Regions from separate parts of the Arthrobacter sp. 10N410 genome, predicted to be linked through region 1. Evidence: riboswitches for the same ligand, from Rfam matches in the RefSeq annotation. Region 1 holds a riboswitch; each other region holds the start of a gene.
The links. A riboswitch is a leader RNA that binds a small molecule or an ion and turns the genes downstream of it on or off. The one in region 1 is predicted to bind S-adenosylmethionine.

Region 2: linked by a shared signal. The riboswitch ahead of AC1DB8_RS00220 (DUF1737 domain-containing protein) and the one ahead of AC1DB8_RS04415 (aminotransferase class V-fold PLP-dependent enzyme) in region 1 are both predicted to bind S-adenosylmethionine.
Region 3: linked by a shared signal. The riboswitch ahead of metX (homoserine O-acetyltransferase MetX) and the one ahead of AC1DB8_RS04415 (aminotransferase class V-fold PLP-dependent enzyme) in region 1 are both predicted to bind S-adenosylmethionine.

The regions. Positions count from the first base shown of each region.
Region 1 covers NZ_JBFTIP010000001.1:934,326-940,075, forward strand. The annotation lists gene AC1DB8_RS04405 (Nramp family divalent metal transporter) at 1-491, opposite strand, end outside; gene AC1DB8_RS04410 (class I SAM-dependent methyltransferase) at 587-1,378, opposite strand; gene AC1DB8_RS04415 (aminotransferase class V-fold PLP-dependent enzyme) at 1,451-2,878, opposite strand; SAM riboswitch class IV at 2,913-3,026, opposite strand; gene hisN (histidinol-phosphatase) at 3,116-3,928, opposite strand; gene rsgA (ribosome small subunit-dependent GTPase A) at 3,997-5,112, opposite strand; gene aroA (3-phosphoshikimate 1-carboxyvinyltransferase) at 5,096-5,750, opposite strand, start outside.
Region 2 covers NZ_JBFTIP010000001.1:45,605-51,354, forward strand. The annotation lists gene AC1DB8_RS00200 (UDP-N-acetylglucosamine 1-carboxyvinyltransferase) at 1-583, shown strand, start outside; gene AC1DB8_RS00205 (glutamate--cysteine ligase 2) at 645-1,853, shown strand; gene AC1DB8_RS00210 (O-succinylhomoserine sulfhydrylase) at 1,850-3,058, opposite strand; gene AC1DB8_RS00215 (rhodanese-like domain-containing protein) at 3,055-3,501, opposite strand; gene AC1DB8_RS00220 (DUF1737 domain-containing protein) at 3,498-3,815, opposite strand; SAM riboswitch class IV at 3,830-3,944, opposite strand; gene AC1DB8_RS00225 (aminodeoxychorismate lyase) at 4,066-5,043, opposite strand; gene cls (cardiolipin synthase) at 5,137-5,750, shown strand, end outside.
Region 3 covers NZ_JBFTIP010000009.1:19,720-25,469, forward strand. The annotation lists gene AC1DB8_RS15445 (histidine phosphatase family protein) at 1-415, opposite strand, end outside; gene AC1DB8_RS15450 (CPBP family intramembrane glutamic endopeptidase) at 496-1,272, shown strand; gene AC1DB8_RS15455 (VOC family protein) at 1,398-2,036, opposite strand; SAM riboswitch class IV at 2,249-2,364, shown strand; gene AC1DB8_RS15460 (bifunctional o-acetylhomoserine/o-acetylserine sulfhydrylase) at 2,427-3,743, shown strand; SAM riboswitch class IV at 3,928-4,043, shown strand; gene metX (homoserine O-acetyltransferase MetX) at 4,055-5,221, shown strand; gene AC1DB8_RS15470 (MFS transporter) at 5,393-5,750, shown strand, end outside.

The DNA of each region.
Region 1 (5,750 bases):
TCGAAGGGGCGCTGCTGGTTGCGGCTCTGCACGGCGAGCAGGGCCATCGAAATGCCGCCCACAATGACGGCGCCGAGGGGGAGCGGAAGGCCGAAGAGCAGGTACAAGGCCACCGCGCCGCCCACCACCTCGGCGAGGTCGGTGGCTGCGGCCACAATCTCGGCCTGGACCCAGAAGGCGCGGCGCCAGGCCGGCCGGAGCCGCTCGCCGAGGATCTCCGGGAGGCTCTTGCCGGTGACGATGCCGAGCTTGGCGGACTGGTACTGGACCAGCACCGCCATGACGTTGGCGGCGACGAGGACCCAGACGAGCAGATAACCGTACTGTGCCCCGGCCGTCAGGTTGGCGGCGACGTTGCCGGGGTCCACATAGGCGATGGCAGCCACGAACGCCGGGCCGAGCAGGCCCAGCAAAGCCCGGCGGCTACCCCTGATCCTGCGGGCAGGCGGTTTCCCCGCGGGCAGGGGTTCGTGTCCGGCTACGTCCAGCACTGCGGGCTCCCAAGAAGTTCCTGAGTGCCTACAAATATAAGTTAGGCACACCGAAATAATAGGCGCCGCGGCGTGGTCAGTGCAATGCGGGAACCTCAGGCTTTGACGGCACGCCAGCTTTGCGTCAGGTAGGGAAGCGGCAGGAGCTGCCCGGCAGTGTGTCCTAGGTGCTCGTGCAGGTACCAGTCGAGGTTAGCGAGCACCTTGGCCCTGGTGCTCTCGCCTGCCCGCAGGTAGTAGCTGCGGGATTTGGTCAGTTCCATGACGTCCTGCGTGGTTACTGGATCCTCCCAGCGGGTGAGATGACTCTCCAGCCCGATGAATTCCGGTCCCAGCGGCGGCGTGAAGTGGGGCTTGTGGACGTCCCCCGCATGCATGATCCGGGACAGCCTGTGCACCCAGGGGACCGAGGTGTCGAGCTGGTTCCAGATCAGGCCGAGAACGCCGTGCGGCCGCAGGATCCGAGCCGCCTCGGTACTGGCCAGCAGGGGATCGCACCAGTGCCAGGCCTGGGCCACCGTGACCAGGTCGAAGGCCCCCGAAGCCAGCCCGGTGTGTTCGGCGGTACCCTCGACGGCGGCGACTTCCGGGAGGGCGCGGCGCAGCTGGTCGAGCATGTCCGGGGACGGATCGACGGCCACGGTCCTGAGCCCCCGTTGGACCAGGAGCGCCGTGAACTTACCGGTCCCGGCGCCCAGGTCGGCGGCGTCGTGGGCCCCGGCCGGGATCAGCCAATCGGCCGAATCCGCCGGATAGCCGGGCCGGACCCGGTCGTAGTGCTCGCCGCCGTCCTGGAAGCTCTGCCCGAGCTCCCGCCGCCGCTGGTGCTGCAGTTTTGGGCCACCCTGCAGTCCGGGGTGGTGCAGTTTGGGGCCGCCGCGTGCCACGTGCGATCTCCTTCGGCAGCTCTGGTGCGTACCTGTCGAATTTACCGCACGCGGCCCGGGCTGCGCTGCCGGTCAGTCGACGGAGCAGGGGGCTGCGCCAGCGGTGCCAGGCGTGTTCGGCGCCCAGTGCGGATAGCTGCGCGTGTCGTTGGCCGGCACCCAGCGTCCGGCGTCCACGACGTAGTCCCAGCCCAGGCCGTTCCGCCGCAGCTCCTGGAGCCCGGCGAGCAGCCGCTGCGCGTCGTTGAGCCGTGAGCCGAGGCCGAAGCTGGCCCGGAGCGAACCGGCGGGCAGGCCGAGCCGTTTTAGCAGCGGGTGGGCGCAGAACCGGCCGTCGCGCAGGCCTATGCCGTGCTCCGCGGACAGGTATGCGGCGACCAGGCCTGCGTCGTAACCGGCGACCGAGAAGTTGACCACGCCGATCGTCCCGGGGCCGCCTTCCCGGCCGGTGTCCTCGAAGATGTGGTGGACCGTTACGCCGTCGATCCGCTCCAGCCCCTCGACCAGGAAGGAACGGATGGCGTCCTCGTGGGCGTGCCACTGCTGCTCGTCCAGCGCCTCGATAACCTGGCTGGCGCGGGCCAGCGCGGCCGCGCCCAGGACATTGGGGGAGCCGCCCTCGTGGCGGGCCGGCCCGGTGGTCCAGCTGACGGCGTCGAGTCGTGCGTCCCGTACTGCGCCGCCGCCAGCCAAGTGCGGGGTGCCGGCGTCCAGCCAGTCCGGCCGGCCCACCAGCACGCCGGCGCCGAACGGGGCGTAGAGCTTGTGGCCGGAGAAGGCGAGGTAGTCGACGTCGTCCGCGGCGATGTTGATGCGGCGGTGCGGGGCCAACTGGGCCGCATCGACGGCGATCCGGGCGCCGAATTCGTGCGCCAGCGCGGCCAGCTCACGGATCGGCAGGATTTCGCCGGTGACGTTGGACGCGCCGGTCACGGCGAGCAGGCTTACTCCGCCGAGGGCGAGTTCCGCCCGGAGCCGCTCCACGGTGCCGGCCAGGGTGGGCGCCGCGACGACGCTGCGGTGCGGGACGTTTTGCCAGGGCAGCAGGTTGGCGTGGTGCTCGATGTCGAGGTAAAGCACCTCGCCGGTGTGTCGGCCGTCGTCGACGGGCAGGCAGCCGGCCAGCAGGTTCAGTGCGTCGGTGGTGTTCCGGGTGAAGATCACGGAGTCATCCGGACGGCCGCCGACGAACCCGCGGACGATGTTCCGGGCGTTTTCGTACACCGAGGTACTCAGTTGGGAGGCGTAGCCGGCGCCGCGGTGCACGCTGGCGTAGTACGGCAGGATCTCGTTCAGGTAGGCGGACACCACGGACAGCGCCGGGGCGGAGGCTCCGTAGTCCAGGTTGGCGTACCGGACCTGGCCGCCCTGGATCAGGGGGGCCAGGATTTCGGCGCCGGAAACCGCGGACAGTGGCCGGCGGGCGGCGTCGAAGCGTGCGTCGGTGAACTCCGGGCCGCCGGCGCTGGTGGTGTGGGTGGGGATGGTGGCAGTCGTCATGGGACCTCGCTCGAAAAGGACCCCGCACACAGGGGATCCGCGCTTGCCGGGTCCGCTCCGGACCGGCCAGGTCGTCACCCGGGGCACCCCGCCGCGAATGGAGGGTTGCCGGCCAGCAAACCGGGGTTTTGCGCTGGCACTCGTGACCTGCTTCGAGCCTAGGACATGGCCGGTCGCACGGAAAAGGGAGGGCGGAATATGAAGCGTAGTGTTACGGGCTGCCTCGGGCGTGGCCGGCTAGAGCAGGTCGTCGAGGCCCGGGTTGAGGCGCTTGAGGACTTCGGAGTGCAGGATCGAGTTGGTCGCCAGCGCGTTGCCGCCGAAGGGGCCGTCCTCTCCCTCGAGCGAGGTGAAGCGGCCGCCGGCCTCCGTCACGATCGGGACCAGCGCCGCCATGTCGTAGAGGTTGAGTTCGGGCTCGCAGGCGATGTCGACGGCGCCTTCGGCCACGAGGCAGTAGGACCAGAAATCGCCGTAGGCGCGGGTACGCCAGACCTCCTCGGTGAGTCCGAGGAACTCGTCGAGGTTGCCGCGCTGCTTCCAGCCGCCGAGGCTCGAATAGGACAGTGACGCATCGGCGAGCCGGGAGACGTTGGAGACCCGCAGCCGGGTCGCGGCGGCCAGTGAGCGGCCCATGTAGGCGCCGGCGCCCTTTGCGGCCCACCAGCGCTTGCCCAGTGCGGGGGCGCTGACGACGCCCACCACGGGTTCGCCTTCGTCGACGAGGGCGATCAGGGTGGCCCAGACCGGGACGCCGCGGACGAAATTCTTGGTGCCGTCGATCGGGTCGATGATCCAGCGGCGCGAACCGTGGCCGGAGCTGCCGAACTCCTCGCCCAGGACGGCGTCGCGCGGGCGGGAGCGGGACAGCTGCCCGCGGATGGCTTCCTCGGCGGACTTGTCCGCGTCGGTGACGGGGGTCAGGTCCGGCTTCGTCTCGATCCGAAGGTCGAGCGCCTTGAAGCGGCTCATGGTCTGGGAATCTACGGAATCTGCCAGTACATGGGCAAGGCGCAGGTCATCGTTGTAGCTCGAAGCTGGTTGGCTCATGCTTCCAAACTACCGTCAAAACGCGCCGCGGACCGGGAGGCCACGTCGCTGCCGCCAAGTAGACGCGGCTATGAGACGCTGCCGAGTTCCTTGGTGTCCTGCGCTTCCAGCCGCGGATCGGTGCCCAGCAGCCGGCGCAGCGACGCGAGCCGGGCCGGGCCGGACGGGCCCGCGTGGCCGCCCTGCACCCAGGCGTCCACGCCGCAATTGACGGCGGTGGCGTCGTGCTTGCAGCCCCGCTCGCAGTCATCGGTGCCGGGCGCCAGGTCCGGGAAGGAACGCAGGATCCTGTCCGGGTCCACATGGGCCAGGCCGAAGGAGCGGATGCCCGGGGTGTCGATGATCCAGCTGCCCGCAGGCGCATCGCTGACCTTCAGCGCCAGCGCGGAGGAGGAGGTGTGGCGGCCGCGGCCGGTGACCGCGTTGACGCCGCCGGTGGCCCGTTCGGCGCCGGTGAGTGCGTTCACCATGGTGGATTTGCCGACGCCGGAGTGGCCCAGCATGACGGTGACCTTCCCGTCGAGGTAGTCCCGCAGCTGCGACACGGCGGCCTTGTCCAGCCGGGCGGACAGGCCGTCATCGGAGCGGGCGTCGATGCCGGAGGCGGCCGAATCCGCGGTTTTGGAGATGATCACCGGGAAATCCAGGTGCTGGTAGTTGGCCAGCAGCTCGGCGGGGTCCTTGACGTCGGCCTTGGTGACGAGCAGCAGCGGTTCGATGCCGGCGTCGTAGGCGGCCACCAGAGCGCGGTCGATGAAGCCGGTGCGGGGTTCCGGGTTGGCTGCGGCCACGACAACGACGAGCTGGTCGGCGTTGGCGACGACGGCGCGTTCGATCGGGTCCGTGTCGTCCGCGCTGCGGCGCAACAGCGTCCTGCGGTCCTGGATCTTGACCAGCCGGGCCAGGGTGTCGGGTTCGCCGCTGACGTCCCCGACGAGCGAGACGAAGTCCCCGGCAACTACGGGGTTGCGGCGCAGCTCCCTGGCCCGCGCCGCGATGATCTTGCGTTCGTCGGCGGTGCCCTCGCCGACGACGGCGGTGTAGCGTCCGCGGTCCACGGTGACGATCCGGCCGGTGACGGCGTCGTCGTAGCTGGGCCGGTCCTTGGTGCGGGGGCGGGAGCCCTTTTTGTTGGGGCGGATCCGGACGTCGGATTCGTCCCAGGAGTCAGTGCTGCGTGCCACCGGCGGCGTCCTTGTCTGCGGTGCTTGCCTGGCTGAGCATGGCCCCCCACAGCTGCGGGAAGCCGGGCATGGTCTTGGCCGTGGTGGCGATGTCCTCGACCTCCACGTCCGGGACGGCGAGACCGAGGATTGCGCCCGCGGTGGCCATGCGGTGGTCCGCGTAGCTGTGCACGACGCCGCCGTGCAGCTTCGCCGGCCTAATGATGAGTCCGTCGGGGGTCTCTTCGGCGTCCCCGCCAAGGCGGTTGATTTCCGCGACGAGGGCGGCAAGCCGGTCGGTTTCGTGGCCCCGGAGGTGGGCGATGCCGCTCAGCCGGGAGGGGCCGGTGGCCAGGGCACAGAGGGCTGCCACGGTCGGGGCGAGTTCGCTGGTTTCGTCAAAGTCGCCGCCCTTGATCTCCGGGCCGCCGCTCACGGTCAGGGTGCCGTGCTCCAGCGTCACGGTGGCGCCCATGGTGGCCAGGATGCCGCGCCAGAGATCGCCGACCTGGGTGGTCCCGGCCGGCCAGTTGGGGATCCGCACGGTTCCGCGGGTGGCGAGGGCCGCGGCGAGAAACGGCCCGGCATTGGAGAGGTCCTGTTCGATCCGCTGGTCGAAGGCGCGGATCGGGCCGGGGGAAATAACCCAGTGGTTCGGC
Region 2 (5,750 bases), 890 kb from region 1:
GATCACCGCCGGCATCGTGACCAACTCCGAAGTCACGATCCGCCGCGTCCCGATCGAGTTCATGGAGATCGAACTGGCGACCCTCGAGCAGATGGGCCAGCGGCTGGAGGTATCCGCGGAGTATCTTGCCCGCAACGGCCGCACCCGGCTGGTGGACGTCACCACCAAACCCTCCGAGCTGCGGGCGCCAACGGACAAGATCCACCCGATGCCGTTCCCCGGCCTGAACATCGACAACCTGCCGTTCTTCGCCGTCATCGCCGCCAACGCCCACGGCCAGACGATGATCCATGACTGGGTCTACGAGAACCGGGCCATCTACCTGACCGAGCTGAACAAGCTGGGCGCCCAGGTCCAGCTGCTGGATCCGCACCGGATCTACGTCAACGGGCCCACCAAGTGGCGGGCCGCGGAAGTCGGCTGCCCGCCGGCCCTGCGCCCGGCTGCCTGCCTGCTGCTGGCCATGCTCGCCGCGCGGGGCGTGTCAGAGCTGCGCAACATTTACGTGATCGAACGCGGCTACGAGGACCTGGCCGAGCGGCTTAACACCATCGGCGCCAAGATCGAGTATTTCCAGGACTGAATCGTCTGAGCGGCGATTTTGGGGTAGCGCGCCGGGGCGGGTGCTGACGCACAATGGTTGCATGCGCACCTTTGGCGTAGAGGAGGAACTGCTGATCGTGGATCCCGTTACCGGGGTCCCGCTGGCACTGGCCGACGCACTGTTGCGCGGACTGAAACCCGCCACCGCGGCAGCGGCCGCGGCGTCTGCCGCGGATCCGAACCACGATGACTCGGGCTTCAGTTTCGAGCTCAAGCTGGAGCAGATCGAGACCCAGACCGTGCCCTGCCTTGACCACAGCGCGCTGCTCCAGCAAATCAGGCAGTCCCGGGCTTTCGCGGGCCGCGTAGCCCGGATGCACGGAGCCCGGGTGGCAGCCCTGGCCACATCGCCGCTGGCAGCTGCCACCCACACGACGCCCAACCCGCGGTACGCCACCATGCAGAAGCGCTTCGGCCTTACGGTGCAGGAGCAGCTGACGTGCGGCTTCCACGTCCATACCTTCATCGAGTCCCCGGAGGAGGGCGTCGCCGTCCTCGACCGGATCCGGGACAAACTGGCGGTGCTGATCGCGCTCAGCGCCAACTCACCCTTTTGGAACGGGACGGAGACCGGCTTCGAAAGCTACCGCACCCAGGCCTGGAACCGCTGGCCGGCGGCGGGGCCCTCCATGATATTTGGGAGCCTTCCGGTCTACCGGCGGGTGGTCACGAGGCTGCTGGAAAGCGGGGTGCTGTTCGACGAAGGGATGATCTATTTTGATGCCCGGCTGGCCCGGCACCACCCCACTGTGGAGGTCCGGGTCGCGGATGTCTGCCTGCGGGCGGAGGACGCGGCGCTGATCGCGGTGCTGGTGCGCGCCCTCGTGGAGTCCGCCAGCCGGGAGTGGCGCGACGGTGTGGATCCGGCCCCGGTGCCGACGGTCCTGCTAAAAATGGCCGCGTGGCAGGCCAGCAACTGCGGGCTGCGCGGCGAGCTGCTGGACTTCGGCAGCTTCCGTCCCGCTCCCGCCGGCGAGGTGGCGCACGCCCTGGTCGACTTCGTGGCCCCCGTCCTAGCGGAGCAAGGGGAGCTGGACCTGGTGCGCCGCGGCGTGGACCGCGTCCTGGCGCACGGCACGGGCTCGCAGTTGCAGCGCCAGGCGCTCTGCGCTCCGGGGCTGGACACCCCCTCCGACGACGCCGGCCTGGCCGCCGTCGTCGCCCATGCCGTGCGGGTCACGATGCACGGTGCGGACGCCGAGGGAATGTCAGAACCGGCCCCCGTGCTTTCGCGGGTGCGCCGGGGCTAGACCTGCTTGAGCGCCTGCCCGAGGTCGCGGATCAGGTCCTCGACGTCTTCCAGCCCCACCGAGAGCCGCACGACGCCGTCGCTCAGCCCGATAGCCGCGCGCCCCTCCGGGCCCATGGCGCGGTGCGTGGTGGTGGCCGGATGCGTGATCAGGGACTTTGAATCACCGAGGTTGTTGGAAATATCGATGATCCGCAACGCGTCCAGCAGCGCGAACGCGGCTTCCTTGGCGGAGCGGCCGGGCGAGGGCGAAAGCTCCAGAGTCAACACCGTGCCGCCGGCTTTCATCTGCCTGGCGGCCAGCTCGTACTGCGGGTGGGACGGCAGCAGCGGGTACTTAACCCAGCTGACCGCGGGCTGGGCCTCCAGCCATTCGGCCAGCCGAAGCGCCGAGGCGGACGAGTGGTTCACCCGCAGGGCCATCGTCTCCAGTCCCTTACTCAGCACCCAGGCGTTGAAGGCGGACAATGCCGGGCCGGTGTGGCGCATGAGCTGCTTGACCGGGCCCTCGATGAATTCCCGGGTGCCCAGGATCGCGCCGCCGAGCACCCGGCCCTGGCCATCGATGTGCTTGGTGCCGGAGTACACGACCACGTCCGCGCCCAGCTCCCCGCACCGCTGCAGCAGGGGAGTGGCGAAGACGTTGTCCACCACCACGGTCGCACCGGCGGCGTGCGCCAGTTCGCTCACGGCGGCGATGTCCACAATTTCCTGCATGGGGTTCGAGGGAGATTCGAAGAACACGGCCGTCGTCGGCACGGCCAGCGCCGACCGCCACTGCTCGAGGTCCGGGCCGTCCACGAAGACTGTCTCCACGCCCCAGCGCGGCAGGATCTCATTGAGGATGACGAAGCAGGATCCGAAGAGCGAGCGGGCGGCGACCACGCGGTCGCCGGCCCCCAGCAATGCCCCGAGAGCGGTGAACACCGCAGACATGCCCGACGCCGTCGCAAAGCACGCCTCGGTTCCCTCCAACAGCCGGAGGCGTTCCTGGAAGGTGGCCACCGAGGGGTTGCCGTAGCGGGAATAGACAAACCGTTCGTCCTCGCCGGTGAAGGCGCGCTCAGCCGCGGCGGCGGATTCGTAGACGAAGCCCGAGTTCAGGAAGATCGGTTCGGTGGTTTCCTGGAACCCGGTGCGGTCGAGTCCGCCGCGGACGGCCTGGGTGTCCGGGCTCCAGCCCTGGGCATCGGGATTGAAGCTCACTTAGTGCTTTCCAGGTTGGTCGGCAGGCCGTGGTTCTTCCAGCCGTTCACGGTCCGGGCGCCGGTCGGGCCCGGTTCGCCTTCGAAGCCCTCGAGGACGTTGTAGGCGGTGAAGCCGGCCGCCGTGGCGGCGTTCGCGGCGGCGACCGAGCGGGCGCCGGAACGGCACAGGAAGATGAGCTCGGCCGCCGTGGCGCCAGGCGCGTGCTGCCGCAGTTGCCGCTGGAGTTGCCGCTGCAGTTGCTCCAGGAAGTGCGGGTTGGGGGCTCCGCCGGCCAGGGTCCACTGGACGAACAGCGGATCCTGCCGGTCTTCGGTGCCGGCCCCGGTGACCGGGACGCCGATCTGCGACCATTCCGCCTCGGTGCGGACGTCCACCAGGATGGCGCCCGCCCCGACCTTGGCCCAGGCTTCCTGCGGGCTCAGGTCTCCGGCGTAACTCATGCGTGGCCCTCGCCGGTGAACTCGGCGCCGTCGAGCTCATCCACCGCGTTGGCGACGGCGGCGTCGGCGCTCGCGATCGCGGCCGGCAGCACGACGGCCTGGGCCACGATCACGGTGCTGCCGTTGAAGGTGGCGGAGGGGCTGCCGTGCAGGACGTAGCCCTCGGCCAGGGCGGCCGAAACGCGCTCGCAGAAGCTGCGGTCATCGGGCCCGGTGAACAGCCGGTACGCCAGTCTTTCCTCGGCGGGTCCGGGTGCGGCGGGGGATTGGGCGGGGGCTGTGGCGGGCACAGCGGGTGCGGATGCGTCGGGCACGACGGATCTCCTTACTTTCACGCTTGCAGCTCGAATGGTCGATATGCCGAGTATTCACCTGAGGCACCCCGCCGCGAAAGGGAGGGTTGCCGACCGGCCAGTCAGGGCTTGGCGCCGGGTCTCATTACTCCCCAAAAACGTAGCACTTACGACGCCGGCGGCACCGGCGGCGTCGTCATGTTAAGTCACGCGGACGCTGGCATGGCACCTTTCCGGGGGCGGAGCAGCATCACCCGGGACCGGCCGGCTCCTACTCGATCGTGGCGAACAGTTCGTTGAGCTCGGCCGTGAGCTGCCGCCGCAGTTCGGGGGTGCCGATCTCCTTGCCGTCGATGTGGTTCACCGGGGCGAGGAGCCGGATGCTTGAGATGAGCCAGACGGCGTCGGCGTCGTACAGATCGGCAGGTACCAGCGGGCCGTAGCCGAGCTCCCACCCGGCGGCCTTGGCCGCGGTGAACAGGGCGCCCTGCGAGGTGCCCGGGAGGATTCCGCTGTCCAGCTGCGGGGTGATCAGCCGGCGCACGGTGCGGACGCCGCCCGCGCCGTCGTCGCTGGTCTCCAGGTGCGCCAGCAGCACGGTCGACGTCGGGCCCTCCAGGACCCGGCCGTCGGCGGAGGTGAAGATGACGTCGTCCGCGCCCTGGTGGTGGGCGTACCGGAGCGCCGCCATGTTGACCGCGTAGGACAGGGTCTTGGCGCCCAGCAGCAGCCACGGGGCGCGTTCGCCCACCTCGCTGTCGTAGCCGCGGTCCAGCAGGATGACGTCGATGCCGGTCTCGCGCTGCCGGCGGCCGGCTTCCGGCGGCGGCGAGGCCTGCACCCAGCACGTCGGCGTGGCCGCGCCCTCCACGCCGCGGCTGGCGAGCAGCTTCACCACGACCTCGTCCGCTCCGCCGGCCCCGTCGCCGGCGGCTCCGACCGCCGTGGCGGCCCGGCCGCGGTATTCGCTGACCGCGGTCTCGATCGCGCGCCGCCAGGCGTCCTCCGCCGGGATGTCCAACTCCAGCGCGCGCGCCGAGCCGGCCAGCCGGGTCAGGTGGGCCTGCAGCTTGCGCGGGCGTCCCCCCACCACCAGCAGCGACTCGAAAACGCCGTCGCCGCGGGTGGCACCCTGGTCGGTGGCCATCAGCTGCGGCTTGGACGAGTCGGCGACGCGGCCCTTCTCAAACGCGGGATCGAGGAACACCAGCACTGTCGCGCGGGCCGGAACAGAGGCGGGGGTAGTCATGCCTTCAGCTTAGTGCGGCCCGGGTCGGGATAAGCTGTGCGGGTTGCCCGTTCCGGAACTGTTCCGCGGGTCTGGAGCTTGAGGGGTTTGCCTGTGCTGTGGCCATTTTCGCTGGCGGGGTCACTTCCGTCCTGGGTGATCCTGATCCTGACCGTCATCGACCTCGGTATCCGGGTCGTTGCCCTCGGCATCATCCCGGGCAACCGCCGCCCCACCACGGCCATGGCTTGGCTCCTGATCATCTTTTTCGTTCCGGCCGTGGGCGTGGTCCTCTTCCTGCTCTTCGGCAACTTCCGGCTCTCCCGCAAGCGCCGGGCGCAGCAGGACGCGGTGAACACCCGGGTGCGGGCCGGCACGTCGGAACTGGCCATGGTGGAAAGCAAGTACGAGGGCCCGGAATGGGTGTCCTCCGCAGCGGAGCTGAACAAGACGCTCGGTTCCCTGCCCATGGTGGACGGCAACCACGTGGAGCTCCTGCCCGGCTACCCGGATTCGATTAAGGCGATGGCGGCGGCGGTGCGCGAAGCCGAGTCCTTTATCAACGCCGAGTTCTACATCCTCAGCTCGGACCACATCACGGATGACCTGCTGACGGCGATGGAAGAGGCCGCCGAGCGCGGCGTCGAAGTCCGCCTCCTGTTCGACCACTTGGGCACCCTGCGGATTAAGGGGTACAGCAAGCTCATCGCCCGGCTCAAGGCCAGCAA
Region 3 (5,750 bases), on a different contig from region 1:
TGGACCAGTGCCGGTAGAGGGTCTCCATGAACGAGGAGATCCGGTCGTAGACGTCGGAGCCCGATTCGCCTTCCCGGAACCGGTAGAAGAAGTGGCCGTAGGCGTTGCGGAGCTCCTTCTGGTCCTCGATGTCCCCGGCGATCTGGAAATTCGCCCAGTCCTGTTCGCGCAGCCGCGGCTCTTCGATCACGCGTTCGATCAGGGAGCCCAGCTGGAGCGCCTCGAGGGTCTGGTAGGCCCGCAGGTAGGGGGAGACGTAGACGCACACCCTTTGCCCGTCCAGCTCCCGCCGCAGCTGCTCGCCCGCGGCCGCGGCCTGCTCGACGCCGAGCGGGGTCAGCGGGATCCGGTAATCGGGCACCCGGTTGTAGATCGAGGTGTCGGCGTTGGCGGCGGACTGGCCATGCCGGATCATGATGATTTTCCCGGGCGCACTCACAGCCCAAGCATAGGCACGTGCAGTCAACTCCCGGCAACGGCAGGCAAGATAGAACCATGTTGGTTCCCTCCCGCCGTCGGCTGCGGCTAGAAGTCTGGATTGTCCTGGGCCTGTCCCTCGGGCAGTCGGCGGTGTACTCGGTAGTGCAGCTGCTGGACAAGATGACCCGGGCGCCGCTGGCGCAGGGCACCTCCACGCTGAACCGCTCGCAAAGCAGCCGGGAGTATTTCGACCTCACGTACCAGTTGCTGGACATCATCTTCGCCCTGGTCCCGGTGGTGCTGGTGATCTATTTCCTGACCGAACTCCGGCCCGCCGGCATGGCCGCCGGCACGGGCACCTCGGCGTTCCGGAAGCTGGGCTTCGACTTCGCCCGTCCCGGCAAGGACCTGCTCCAGGGCCTCGGCCTCGCCGCCCTGATCGGCATACCGTCGCTCGGGCTCTACGCGGCCGGCCGGGCGCTGGGGATCACGACGGCGATCATCCCCAGCGCACTGGACTCCTACTGGTGGACGGTGCCGGTCCTCATCCTCTCCGCGATCCGGCACGGGATCGTGGAGGAGGTGATCGTGGTGGGCTACCTGCTGGACCGGCTCGGCAAGTTCGGCTGGGGCATGCCGCTGGCGATCTTCGCCAGTTCGATGCTGCGCGGCAGCTACCACCTCTACCAGGGCTTCGGGCCCTTCATCGGCAACGCCATCATGGGCGTCATCTTCGCGCTGATCTACACGAAGACGCGCCGGGTGATGCCGCTGGTGATTGCGCATGCGCTGCTGGACATCGTGGCCTTCGTCGGATTCAGCCTCTTCGGCAAGTCAATCGGCCTGGGCTGAGCCCACACACCCGCGTCGCCCCAAGGGCCCGCCGACGGCAACGGGTTAAAGTGTTTCGGCCGCCAGCGGTGGGTGGCATCATTGGCACCCGCTGCTGGCGGCCGAAGTTTTTCGGGCAGGAAGCGTCAGATCGTGACGGCTCCGGAATCGGTTTCGAAGGTGACGGACAGGATTCCCGGCGTCCCGTGAGGGGCCAGCCAGTTCACGTCCACGTCCTCCAGCGGCTTCTCGACCGGTTCACCCAGCCACTCGGTGACCCGCTCGGCCGAGCCCGCGATCGTGAGGGCAGACATCTTCACATTGCTCTCATAGGCGTTGGACGGGTGCAGGGCGGGGTCGCCTTCCCACTTCAACATGTAGGGGACCTGCGGATCCGCGATCAGGCCCAGGATGCCGATCTGCTTCCAGACCAGTTCGCGGCCGTCGGGGAACTTGCGGTTGCCGTTGACGGCGGAGCGGCCCAGCCGCTCCTCAAACGGTGCCAGGTCGTCAACCTCGACGCACCAGCCCATCCAGCCACCGCCGGCGGCCGAGCGGGCGCGGACTGCCTGCCCGAACGGCGCCTTGTCGGAGGCCGGGTGGTCCAGGACCTCCACGACCTCGAGGTACTTGTGCCCGGCAAGCGGGATAATCATGTTGCGGGTCCCGAACCGGGGGTGTATTCCGCCCTTGACGGCTTCGACCCCGAGGGCGGTCGCAATACGTTCGGTGGTGGCAGCCAGGCCATCTTGTTCACAGGCGTAAGAGACGTGATCCATGCGCATGCCCTCATCTTGGCACTTTGTGATGGAGCTCTCAGCTTAGGCTGCCCTTACCGTGATGGGATGTCATTTTCCGGAGCTCACCGCGCGGATTTGCCCGGCCAGAACCACGGCACTTTCCGGCTCCCGGGCGTGCGCCGGGCGGCGGTGGGGCCGTTCTTCATTTTCGTCACAAAGCTATCCAGGCGTAATGGCGCGTTCGTAGACTGAAGCCAGGTCATGAGCGCCAGCATCGAGCCCCGGCTTGCTGGCCGGCAACCCTCCTTGCGCGGTGGGGTGCCCCGGGTGAAGACCTGGCCCGCCGGCGTCCGCCGGCAGGCAAGCGCGGCGCCAGAGCCGTTCCGGCCCCAGAGGCCAGGGGCGGCCTGTGCCCAGTCATTAGGGAGCTCTCCGATGTCCAACGCCTGGTCCTTTGAAACCCGCCAGATCCACGCCGGCCAGGAGCCGGACTCCGCCACCGGCGCGCGGTCGCTGCCGATCTACCAGACGACGTCGTTCGTCTTCCCCAGTGCAGAGAGCGCCGCCAACCGGTTCGCGCTCGCCGAGCTCGCCCCCATCTACACCCGGATCGGCAACCCCACCCAGGACGCGGTGGAACAGCGGGTCGCGAGCCTGGAGGGCGGCCTTGGGGCGCTCCTGCTCAGTTCCGGCCAGGCCGCCGAAACCTTCGCGATCCTCAACATCGCCGAGGCAGGAGACCACGTCGTCGCCAGCCCCAGCCTCTATGGCGGGACCTACAACCTGCTGGCCCACACGCTGAAGAAGTTCGGTATCTCCGTGACGTTCGTGGAGGACCCGGACAACCTTGAGCAGTGGCGCGATGCCGTGCAGCCGAACACCAAGCTGTTCTTCGGCGAGGTGGTCTCCAACCCCCGCCAGGACGTGCTGGACATCGAAGGCGTCGCAGACGTCGCCCACCGGGCCGGGGTGCCGCTGATCGTGGACAACACCCTCTCCACCCCCTACCTGATCCGCCCGATCGAGTGGGGCGCCGACATCGTGGTGCATTCGGCCACCAAGTATCTCGGCGGACACGGTGCCGCGATTGCCGGCGTGATCGTCGACTCCGGCAACTTTGACTTCGGCAAGGACCCGGAGCGCTTCCCCGGCTTCAACACCCCGGATCCCACGTACAACGGCCTGGTCTATGCCCGCGACCTCGGGGCGGACGGGGCGCTGGGAGCGAACCTGTCCTTCATCCTCAAGGCCCGGGTCCAGCTGCTGCGCGACCTCGGTTCGGCCGTCTCGCCGTTCAACGCCTTCCTCATCGCCCAGGGGATCGAGACGCTGAGCCTGCGGGTGGAACGGCACGTCGCCAACGCCCTGCGGGTGGCCGAATGGCTGGAAGCCAGGGACGACGTCGAATCCGTCGCCTACGCCGGGCTGCCGTCCAGCCCCTGGTACGAGCGCGGCCGGAAGTACGGCCCGAAGGGGACCGGCGCCGTCGTCGCGTTCAACCTCGCAGGGGGAGCGGAGGCCGGCAAACGCTTCGTCGACGCCCTCGAACTGCACTCCCATGTGGCGAACATCGGTGACGTGCGCTCGCTGGTCATCCACCCGGCGTCGACCACGCACAGCCAGCTCTCGCCGGAGCAGCAGGCGGTCGCCGGCGTCAATCCCGGCCTGGTCCGGCTCTCGGTGGGCCTCGAGCACATCGACGACATCATCGCGGACCTCGATGCCGGCTTCCGGGCGGCCAAGAACGCCTGAGGTCACGCAGCACGCCGACTTTCCCCACCTTTGCGGGGATGGCCCCGGGAATCGCCGACACTTCGGGGCGACCCGCCGGGCGCGTCTGTCAAAGGTGGGGAAACTGCGGTGTTGACGGGTCCGGCTGTCACACAGCCGTCACAATCTTCGCGCTTGCGCGGCCGTGTTTCGTAGAATCGACGCAGGTCATGAGTGCCAGTGACAGCCCCGGCTTGCTGGCCGGCAACCCTCCATTTGCGGCGGGGTGCCCCGGGTGAAGACCTGGCCTGCCGGTCAGCTGACGGCGGGCAAGCGCGAAGTTAGGTCCTCACATGACGATTGCCGTCACCCGCACGGGTGTACCCGAAAGCAAACCCTCCACTGTTCCCGACGGCGCTGGTTCCGACGGCGCTGGTTCCGACGGGACGGTGCAGTACCTCCCGATCGGTTCCCTGGCCCTTGAATCCGGTGCCACCCTGCCTGAGGTCACCCTCGCCTACGAGACCTGGGGGACGCTGAACGCCGATGCCTCCAATGCGGTGCTGATCGAGCACGCCCTGACCGGCGACACCCACGTGACCCGCGGCGCCGGCGAGGAACCGGGCTGGTGGGAGGAACTGGCAGGCCCCGGCGCCCCGGTGGACACGGACAAGTACTTCGTGGTCTCCATCAACATCCTCGGCGGCTGCTACGGCTCCACCGGGCCCTCCACGCCGGCCCCGGACGGCCGGCCCTGGGGCTCGCGCTTCCCGCTGGTCACCCTCCGGGACAGCACCGCGGCGGAAGCCCGGCTCGCCGACGCGCTGGGGATCAGCAGCTGGTATGCCGTGCTCGGCGGCTCGCTCGGGGGAGCGCGCGCGCTGGAGTGGGCGGTGACCTACCCGGCGCGGGTGCAGCGCTGCGCCGTGATTTCGGTCGGCGCCAGCAGCACCGCCGAACAGATCGCCTTCGCCCAGGCCCAGACCCTGGCAATCCGCCAGGACCCCAACTTCAACGGCGGCGACTACTACGGCGGCCCGGAACCGCACGCCGGACTGGCCCTCGCGCGCCGGATCGCGCACATCACCTACCGTTCCGCAGCCGAGCTGGACGGGCGCTTCGGACGCAACGCCCAGGCGGCCGAGGCCCCGCTGGAGGCCGGGTCGCTGGCCGGCCGCGGGCGCTACCAGGTGGAGAGCTACCTGGACCACCAGGGCAACAAGCTGGTGCGACGCTTCGACGCCAACAGCTACATCGCCATCACCGAGGCGCTCATGAGCCACGACGTGAGCCGCGGCCGGGGAAGCCTGGAGCAGGCCGTCTCCCTGGCCACCGCGGAGTTCTTCGTGGCGGCCGTGGACTCGGACCGGCTGTACTTTCCCGCCCAATCCCGAGAGCTCGCCGACGCCCTGCCGGGGGAGGTCCCCGTGCACGTCATCGAGGCCCCGATCGGCCACGACGGCTTCCTGACCGAAATCGGCCAGCTCAGCGAGCAGCTCCGGGGCAACTTCTTCGCCTAGCCGGCACCGCCGTGTGTGCATTTTTGCAGACGCACTCTGCGCGATTAGTCGTTGAGCTTGCCTCGATCGAAGTCCATACTCGTGGAGAATGACGCCGTGTGTTCCAACTCACACACACGTAGTCAACCTAATGGTCCACAGGGTGTCGACGACGACACCGAAGGAGTTCGCATGAGCACGGAAAACGCCGCCGCAAGGCGCGCAGAGGAGCCCGACGTCAAGACGTCCGGCCTGAAGAAGGTAGTAACGGCCTCCATGGCCGGCACGGTAGTGGAGTGGTACGAGTTCTTCCTCTACGCCTCCGCCGCCACCCTGGTTTTTGGCAAGATGTTTTTCCCCAATTCCGGAACGGAACTGGACGGCATCCTCGCCGCGTTCCTGACCTATGCGGTTGGCTTCGTGGCCCGCCCGATCGGCGGCATCGTCTTTGGCCACTTCGGCGACAAGTTCGGCCGCAAGAAGCTGCTGCAGCTGAGCATCATCCTGGTCGGCGTATCGACCTTCCTGATGGGCTGCCTCCCGGGCTTCG